DNA from 3 places in the Pseudoalteromonas sp. NZS100 genome. Region 1 is predicted to be linked to each of the others. Evidence: predicted binding sites of a transcription regulator. Region 1 holds the regulator's gene; each other region holds the start of a gene.
The links. Region 1 encodes sigma-54, which starts transcription at its own class of promoters, with help from an activator protein. Its sites were predicted from a motif close to GTTGGCACGNNNNTNGNNT; they were not measured.

Region 1 (3,093 bases):
CGATGAACTTGGTGATAATAAACAATTATTAATTGCTACAGGTAGCCCTGCGCACTTTGAAGAAAAGCAATCAGATGGCACGACTATGAGCGCCAGTGCTGACGAAGTGCGTTATGATGTATCTAAGCGTTTTTTAACGCTTGTTGGTAATGCACAAGTATCGCAAGCGGGACAAAAAATAAATGCTAAAAGCATTACCTACGATATAGAGCAGCAGCTAATCAGTGCCGAAAAAGATGAAAACTCAACTGACCGCGTTCACACAATTTTAGTACCGATCGAAACTAAAAAAAGTAAAAAAGGCGATAAAGGTCAACCATGAGCACATTAAAAGCAGAACTATTGGCAAAAAGCTATAAAGGTCGTGAAGTTGTAAAAAACGTCGGCCTTGAAGTACAAGCTGGCAGTATAGTTGGCTTACTTGGCCCTAACGGTGCTGGTAAAACAACGACTTTTTATATGATTGTAGGGCTTGTTCCTAGCGACAAAGGTAAAATATCTATTGATGATAACGATATTACTCTTTTACCTATGCATAGTCGTGCTAGATTAGGCATAGGCTACTTACCACAAGAGTCATCGATTTTTAGAAAGCTGACTGTTTATCAAAACTTAATGGCCATTTTAGAAACGCGCAAAGAACTAAATAAACAAGCCAGAGAAGACACGCTCAATAACTTATTAGATGAATTTAGCATACAACACATTCGTGATAGCCAAGGTATGGCATTGTCGGGTGGAGAACGTCGTCGTGTAGAAATAGCACGAGCGCTGGCAGCAGATCCTAAATTTATACTACTGGATGAACCGTTTGCCGGTGTTGACCCTATTTCGGTATTAGATATAAAGAAAATAATAGAACATCTTAAAAATCGTGGGATTGGTGTATTAATTACCGACCATAACGTAAGAGAGACCCTTGATGTTTGTGAAAAAGCCTACATTGTTTCTCATGGGGAGCTGATTGCATCAGGTACTCCAGAACACGTATTAAATGATAAAACAGTACGCGATGTTTACTTAGGCGAGCAATTTAGGCTGTAACATTTACGCCATGTCTTTAAGCATCTGCTAGTATTAATTATAACAACATAAAAGGATTGTTAGAGATACATGAGGCAATCACTACAGCTGCGCATGGGCCAGCAACTTACAATGACTCCACAGTTGCAACAAGCTATTCGTTTGTTGCAACTCAGTACATTGGATCTCCAGCAAGAAATACAAGAAGCTCTCGACAGTAATCCACTATTAGAGGTTGAAGAGGCAGACTATTCTGAAGACGCTGCTGGTAAAAACGAGCAAAAAGCTGATACCGATGACATAACTGTTAGCGCATCTGCTGACGATGCTCCGAGCGAATACGAACAAGATACTGGTGAAGCACTTGCAAAAGACACGCTAAGTGACGACATGGCTATGGATGTTAGTTGGGATGAGTACATGAGTGCCGCTCCTGCAGCCTCATCAGGTCCAATGCCTGAAGACGAATCAATATACCAAGGCGCCTCTACTGAAACGCTCCATGAGTATTTAATGTGGCAATTACAACTAACACCATTTAGCCCTACCGATGAAGCCATCGCTATTGCGATTGTAGAGGCCGTCGATGATTCAGGTATTTTAACTCTCAGTTGCGAAGAAATTTTAGAAAGCTTTAATCAAGAAAACGAAGATGATAACGAAGTTGAACTTGATGAAATTGAAGCGGTATTAAAACGCATCCAACTGTTTGATCCTGTTGGTATTGCTGCACGTAGTTTACAAGAGTGTTTGTGTATTCAGCTTAATCAATTTGATAAAGAAACACCTTACATTAATGAAACGAAAATGATTTTAACCGAGCATATTGATCTATTAGCAGCTCGCGACTATCGTACATTAATGAAAAAAACTAAGCTCAAAGAAGAAGAGCTTAAAGAAGTAATGACACTAATACATACTCTCAACCCAAAACCTGCAGATACTATTGTAAGGGAAGAATCTGAGTATGTTATTCCTGATGTGTCAGTTAAAAAAATTAAAGGCCGCTGGGTTGTTGAATTAAACCCAGATAGCATGCCTAAAATTCGTGTTAATAGCCAATACGCGGCAATGTCTCGCACTGTAAAATCAAGTGGTGACAGCCAGTTTATTCGCTCACATTTACAAGAAGCTAAATGGTTTATTAAAAGCTTAGAAAGTAGAAACGACACGCTATTAAAAGTTACTAATTGTATTGTTAAGCAACAACAAGGCTTTTTTGAACATGGCCCTGAAGCCATGAAACCAATGGTTTTAAATGATGTCGCTGAAATGGTAGAAATGCACGAATCGACAATTTCACGCGTAACTACTCAAAAGTACATGCATACACCCCGTGGTATATTTGAGCTTAAATACTTTTTCTCAAGCCATGTAAGTACTGAAAACGGTGGTGAATGTTCATCTACAGCAATACGTGCGCTTATCCGAAAATTAATCGCAGCAGAAAACTCAGCAAAACCATTGAGTGATAGCAAAATAGCGGATATATTGGCTGAGCAAGGAATTAAAGTAGCAAGACGTACAATCGCAAAATACCGCGAATCTCTTGCTATTCCACCGTCAAATCAGCGTAAAAGTCTGATTTAAGACGCTAAACTAAGAGGGTAATGCTTATGCAACTAAACTTAACTGGTCGTCACGTAGAATTAACCGATTCACTAAGAGACTATATTAATACTAAATTTGCGAAGCTTGAAAGACACTCTGATCATATAAATAATGTTCATGTCATTCTCGATGTAGAAAAATTAAATCAAAAAGCAGAAGCCACAATACACGTAAGCGGTGCTGAGCTATTTGCCTCTACAGAACATCAAGATATGTATGCCGCTATTGACTCGTTGATCGACAAGCTCGATCGCCAAGTAATCAAACACAAAGAGAAGCTTGCTCGACACTAATATGATGAAATTAAGTTCACTTATATGCCAGGACTGCAGCAAAGCTGCGGTCCTTTTTAATAGCAAAAAAAGAATTTTAGAGTTCATTAGCGAACTTGCTCACGACAAACTTCCGTATTTACCGCAACAAGATATTCTTAATGCTTTAATGAGCAGAGAGAAATTA
Region 2 (3,093 bases), on a different contig from region 1:
CGATTAAGCCCGCAAAGTTAACAACGTCATTTATAAAGTCTGACACATTAATAGAGTTGGTCACTATATCGAGCTGATCTCTATCTATTTTGTCTAAATCAATAATATCGTTAAAAATATTGCCGAGCGTTTCAGCACTCGAAAATATAGTATTACCCCAACTACGCTGCTGTTTGTTTAAGTCAGTATCAAGCAGCATTCGTGTTAAACCAACAATACCATTGAGCGGTGTACGTAGTTCATGGCTTAATGTAGCAATAAACTTACCTTTGTCTTTATAGGCCGTTTCGAGCGCTTGAGCGGCCTCCTTACGACTTGTGATATCACGACCAAAGCCCAGTAGACCAATGTAATCACCTTCATCATTTATAAAAGGTAATTTACGCAGCTCAAACCAACGCGTTTCGCCATTTACTTCATAGCCCACATCAATGGTTAGTGCTTTATGGCTTTGCTCTACTTCTTTATCGGTTTTCAAAACTTCAGATAAAAAGTGACTAGGGAATATTTGCTCAACCGTTTTGCCAATTAGTTCGCTACTTGATTTGCCCATTACTTCTTCAAACATTTTATTACAACCAGCAAACACGCCATTGTTATCGCGGTAATAAAATAAATCAGGAGATGAATCAACTATTGAGCGCTGCAGCATGCTTTGTTGAGCAAGTTCTTGTTGTGTTTTTTTACGCTCAGCAATTTCTCGACGTAGCTCTTCAATAGCGCGGTGCTTGGCATGAAATGCCATTTTACGCTCATCAATTTCGATGTTTAGACGGTTAATGTTATCTTTTAGGGTTTGATTTAAAAGCTTTTCTTGTTTGGTGGCGCTATCTAAATAAGCATATGAGGCATCAAGTTGTCGAATTGAATTAAGCAACACACTTATTATTAAAGGAGAAACTACAGCCGTAAAAAATACCACGGCTAAAATATCAACAAGGTGTAATTCGCCTATCGCCACATAATAAAACATGCTCGATAAAATAAGAGATACAGTTAAAAATAAAGTGTAACAAATAGCAGCGGTTTTAAATTCACCAAATCGCGTTATTGAGCTGGAAAGTACCCGAGCCCAAGGGCTCAAAGAATAATCGGTCATACGTAATTTTATCTCTTAGCTGTGTACTTAATATAAAGAAGGCAATGCGTATGTATAAACATACCATTTTCCCAGATTTTAGCATTTTTCTCCTACCACTACTCACGTTGTGCGATAAAAACAGAATTTTTCATGTTTGATTTAGCTCATCTATTAAACTCATCATTTCAGCAATAAATTATTTAGTGTAAAATGCCCCGCTTTATTATCCCCAAAATACGAGTAGCGCACATGCAAACCAATATGCCAGATATAGCAGACACTGCACCCGCTTTACAAACAGGTAAATTAGACTGGGTTGGCATGGGCGAAATAGAACTGCCATTTATTTTTGAATCCCGAGACTTATCTCCAGTTACAGTAAACGCCAAAGCTCGTGCATTTGTAAATTTACATAAAGAAGATGCCAAAGGCATTCATATGTCACGTCTATTTTTGGCACTTGATCTGCTTTCAACCGAGCAGCAAGTCAATCCGCAAACTATAGCGCAGGCACTCGATACCTTTATAACTAGCCACGAAGGGCTGAGCGATAAAGCACAAATTGAATTTAAATTTGAATTACCGCTACGCCGTAAGTCATTATTAAGTGGTAAAGCGGGCTGGAAAAGCTACCCAGTTGTACTTACCAGTACAATTGAAAATAACGTTATTAGCTACGAGCTAACCGTAGATGTTACTTATTCTTCAACGTGCCCATGCTCTGCTGCACTTGCGCGCCAGCTTATACAAAACGCGTTTAACGAAAAGTTTAACCAAGAAACGTTAAGCCAAAAAGATGTGCACGAATGGCTAGGCACTACACAAGGCATTGTAGCGACTCCTCACTCGCAGCGCTCTATTGCCAACGTAAAAGTAAAGCTTGATAGCAACATTCAAGAATTTGACGTAGTTACGCTAATTAACACTCTTGAAGCTGAGCTTAAAACACCAGTACAAGCGGCAGTAAAACGTGAAGATGAGCAAGAATTTGCCCGTTTGAATGGTCAAAACCTTATGTTTTGTGAAGATGCAGCGCGTAAAATTAAAGCACTGCTAGAGGCAAACAATTACAGTGATTATTGGCTGCAAATAAACCACTATGAGTCACTGCATGCACACGATGCTGTTGCTATTGCAGTAAAAGGTATTAAAGGAGGCTACAAAGCTTAATCGCTGTGTAGCTATTGCCTGTAAACCAGTCGGTAATTATTTTATAACCCATACTTTTTAGGCACGTAAATTGCTTTGTTTGAGCAGTGTCAATTTGTTGTTATGGAGTTACCGTATGGAATTCGCTTTATTATTAATCCTAGTATTAGTTGTCGGGGCCTCTGTTGTTGCGTCAAAATTTAATGACGATGGCGGAAACCCGTATCCTTTTACTCGCAAGCAAACTGTTTTTACGCAGGTTGAAGGCGCTTTTTTAAATCTTCTCGAGCGTGCTGTTGGCGATCAATATAAAATTGTTAGTCGCGTTAAATTAATCGACGTTATTGACTGTAAGCAAGGCCTTTCAGTAAAGTCTAAACGTGCTGCTTTAGCTAAAGCTAAAAATAAGCAACTCGACTTTGTATTAATCGATAAAGAAAAACTAACAATCATTGCTGCTGTTGACCTAGTTAACAATGCCAACAAAGATGGCCACAAAGCTCAACGCGACTGGTTTGTAAACGGTGCACTAGAGTCTGCGGGCATTCCACATATTCGTATGAAAGTTAAATCGGGCTACCGCCCTTCTGAAGTACGCGATGCAATTATGTTTAAACTTGGTAAGCCTGCAGCAACACAAACTCAGCGCCCTGTTCGTAATCGCTCACACAAGCCAGCGGTACTTTCACCTTCTCAAGCTAAAGCTCAAACCACCGCGTTAGCTGAAATTTAAAAAACGAATTAAATACTCTCCTAAAAAGTATTTAAAGCGAGCTCATAAACAAGCTCGCTTTTTTGTTTTTTATTGCTAACTTCACGTATAATCAAGTGATTCAAACTCAGGAATTAAACTTTATGAATGT
Region 3 (3,093 bases), on a different contig from region 1:
AATGGCACGCAAATACCTTTGCAGGGTTTAGCTTAGTGTTATTAGGTAACGCCATTGTGCTTACCCCAACAAAACGAATTAACGCCTTTTTAGCTAATAGAGCAATAGCTAAAAGTGGCTCCGTCCCCAGTTAGACGCGTTATTAACGCAACTAACGCAAAAGCGCCTACTTTACTGTAGGCGCTTTTTTATTGGCATATGAAAAAGTAAGGCTTGTCCATGCACACTAACAACTGCAGGAGTTTTACCTACCAGTTCACCATCTGCTTCAATCAATAACCCTTCAGTTTTTATGGAAGCTGTATTTAAGCGACTGTAGTTAAGGTTTTTTATATACTCATGACGCTTAAAAAATAACTTAATAAAGCTTATTACATTATAAAAAAGCCCACCCGATCGCATTTGATAACACTCAAGCTGGCCATCAATTAAATCCGCTTTTGGCGCTATTTTTAGCCCGCCACCAAAGTACTTATGATTAGCAAATACAGTAATTAAATTTTGATACTGCCGAGCATCGTTATTAAACGTACCTTGTAACTGCTGAGCTTGATAATAAAATAGCTCTTTGATACTCGTCCAACTGTAATCAAAAGATGAAAAATTAGCTTTATCGTTAATAGTTTTAATCACATGAGCATCAAATCCTACCCCTGCAATATTAATAAAATAGCGGCTATTAATTTTTCCTATATCAATTGCTGTCGGTGTATTAAATAATGCCTTTCGCCAATCATCTGCTTTGCAATTAAACCCTCTGGAGAAATCGTTACCTGTACCGCAAGGTAATAATGCTAACGAACAGCTGCTCCCTATTAGCGCATTAACAGCCAAGTTCAATGTACCATCGCCACCTAGTGCAACTACTTTGGGAAATTTACTCAGTAACAACCTTATTTGAGCGCAGTCATCGTCAAAGCTTCCCGTTGTAGTAAATATACAATAAGAAAAGCTGCGTTTTTTACAGATGTTTTTAAGCCATGCCAATGATTTTTGGCTCTGTTTTTTGATACTTGGTTTAATAATTATTAGTAGTGACAAGCTTTTGTTTCCAGCAATGTATTTTAGAGTGAGATAACAAACGTTTAATTGAATTTTTTTAATCTGAATAAATAATCAAAAAACATTGTATAAAATGCATAAAAATAAATTAAAAAATCAAAAACCCCAACAGCAAAGGGGTTAAAACCAACTGCCATATAAATAGCTATGCAAAAACAGTAATGCAACTTACTGAATCGCATATTAATAAAATCAATTCAGATTAGTTTAACTAATCCCTCAGGCTCAATTTTTATCGTTGTATTTTTAATCAAACAACGTGCAAAATGCACGCGATTTCAACAGATACAACCGGAGCAAAATAATGAAACCAATTAATACATTAAATCAAACAGCAGTAGCGCAAGTAGCCGTTAAACCAACTAACCGTAAAGCAAGAATGTTAGCTAAACTTAACACGATTGGTAAAAGACTAGCACTTAGCGGTGCAGCTCAATATAAATAATCACCCAACCATGATTATTTTTCGGTGCAGCGAACACTCAACCACTAAATGAAGTCACTTATTTAGCTCCCATTGTTTGCTGCAACCTATTTATTTTATTAAAAATTGCCTTAATTTCCCCTTATTTACAAAAAAAACCTCATTTACGTATATTTTTTAGGCAAACAGTCATTTTGCTATTTACACAGCGGTATCACCTAAGTATTATTCTGCGTCACGGAGAGATGGCAGAGTGGTCGAATGCACCGGTCTTGAAAACCGGCATGGGTTTATAGCCCATCTAGGGTTCAAATCCCTATCTCTCCACCATATTTTAATTGGTGGCTTTTTTTACTCCATCAATACAACCGGTTATGCGTTGGAGAGGTGTCCGAGTGGCCGAAGGAGCTCCCCTGCTAAGGGAGTATAGAGTTTGTAGCTCTATCGAGGGTTCGAATCCCTCCCTCTCCACCATACTTAATTTAAACCACTTAATTGTGGTTTTTTTGTGCCCAAAATTTAACACCGATACTAAATTGGGAGGGTGAGAACCCTCGACAGGGTTCGACAAAATGTCTGGAACATTTTAGGCCGCTGCAAACGTCGCGCAGCGATTGATTACATGGATGTAAGCAAGTCTATCCCTCCCTCTGGACTATACTTAATTTAAACCACTTAATTGTGGTTTTTTTGTGCCTAAATTTTATAAAAATTAAACAAATTGTGCCTAGTAATAACTTAGGGCATTATTAACACAACTTTAGCCACTTTTAGGTTTAGCTATGATCCGGTTCATATTGCTATCATTTTGCGCGGCAGCACCATTTTTTACCTTGGCACAAAATACAACAGTGTATAAGTGTGTAATTAAGGGCGTTCCTACTTTTAGCCAAACGCCTTGCGCTAAAGATGCACAAGTTATTACTCTAAAAGATATAAATGTAATTGAAGCATATAAAAGCTCTACGCCCGGTAAAGGTATAACCGATACCTCTGTTGATGACTACTTAGAGGCTCAGCAAATAGAGCGTGAAATAAAGCGCCTTGAGCTATCTATTGAACAAAGCCAAAAAGAATACGCAGCTAAAAAACAACAAATAGATTATATGACCCAAGATAAGGCCAATCGTTTAGGCGCTTCGTCTATTGCTGATGCTATCGCAACTAAAACAAATTCATTAAAACAAGCCTACGACGCATCAATTAGTCAAACGCAGCAAAAAATAGAGTCATTAAAGCAAAGAAAGCAGCAGCTTAGCCAAAACCCTTAAGCGCTCGTTTTACTATAGAAATAAATTGCGCAACGTCTTCTTGAGTATTATAAATATGTGGCGATACTCGTATTCCAAATTTGCGAGCATCTACACTGACTTTCGCTTTATTAAGCTCTGTAAGTACATGGTCTTGCTGCTTGTTAAAAAACAAAATAACAGTCCCGCTGCATTTATCACCACTCATAGGTGATGCAACATATTCGCTTAGTTGCTCATGAATAAGCGTAAGCATCGCTAAGTTATGCACCCTTACCTTGTGAGCTGTTAGCTCTGCAAAGTAGGTAATACTATTTGCGGCAATAATATAAGGCGCTACAGAAGGGGTGCCACCCC

Region 2: a site for sigma-54 is predicted at 2,309-2,327, ahead of I6E69_RS19130 (DUF2726 domain-containing protein). Genes of this name have one in related genera too.
Region 3: a site for sigma-54 is predicted at 1,311-1,329, ahead of I6E69_RS16210 (diacylglycerol kinase family protein). Genes of this name have one in related genera too.

Annotation. Positions count from the first base shown of each region.
Region 1 is NZ_JADYWM010000001.1:169,224-172,316, forward strand. It holds gene lptA (lipopolysaccharide transport periplasmic protein LptA) at 1-322, shown strand, start outside; gene lptB (LPS export ABC transporter ATP-binding protein) at 319-1,044, shown strand; gene I6E69_RS00840 (RNA polymerase factor sigma-54) at 1,114-2,613, shown strand; gene hpf (ribosome hibernation promoting factor) at 2,640-2,927, shown strand; gene ptsN (PTS IIA-like nitrogen regulatory protein PtsN) at 2,932-3,093, shown strand, end outside.
Region 2 is NZ_JADYWM010000027.1:30,837-33,929, reverse strand. It holds gene arcB (aerobic respiration two-component sensor histidine kinase ArcB) at 1-1,099, opposite strand, end outside; gene folE2 (GTP cyclohydrolase FolE2) at 1,331-2,251, shown strand; gene I6E69_RS19130 (DUF2726 domain-containing protein) at 2,367-2,963, shown strand; gene mtnN (5'-methylthioadenosine/S-adenosylhomocysteine nucleosidase) at 3,086-3,093, shown strand, end outside.
Region 3 is NZ_JADYWM010000018.1:22,588-25,680, reverse strand. It holds gene I6E69_RS16215 (DMT family transporter) at 1-134, shown strand, start outside; gene I6E69_RS16210 (diacylglycerol kinase family protein) at 172-1,041, opposite strand; gene I6E69_RS16205 (hypothetical protein) at 1,367-1,507, shown strand; tRNA gene I6E69_RS16200 (tRNA-Ser) at 1,726-1,816, shown strand; tRNA gene I6E69_RS16195 (tRNA-Ser) at 1,868-1,960, shown strand; gene I6E69_RS16190 (RNA-binding protein) at 2,269-2,757, shown strand; gene I6E69_RS16185 (aminotransferase class V-fold PLP-dependent enzyme) at 2,741-3,093, opposite strand, start outside.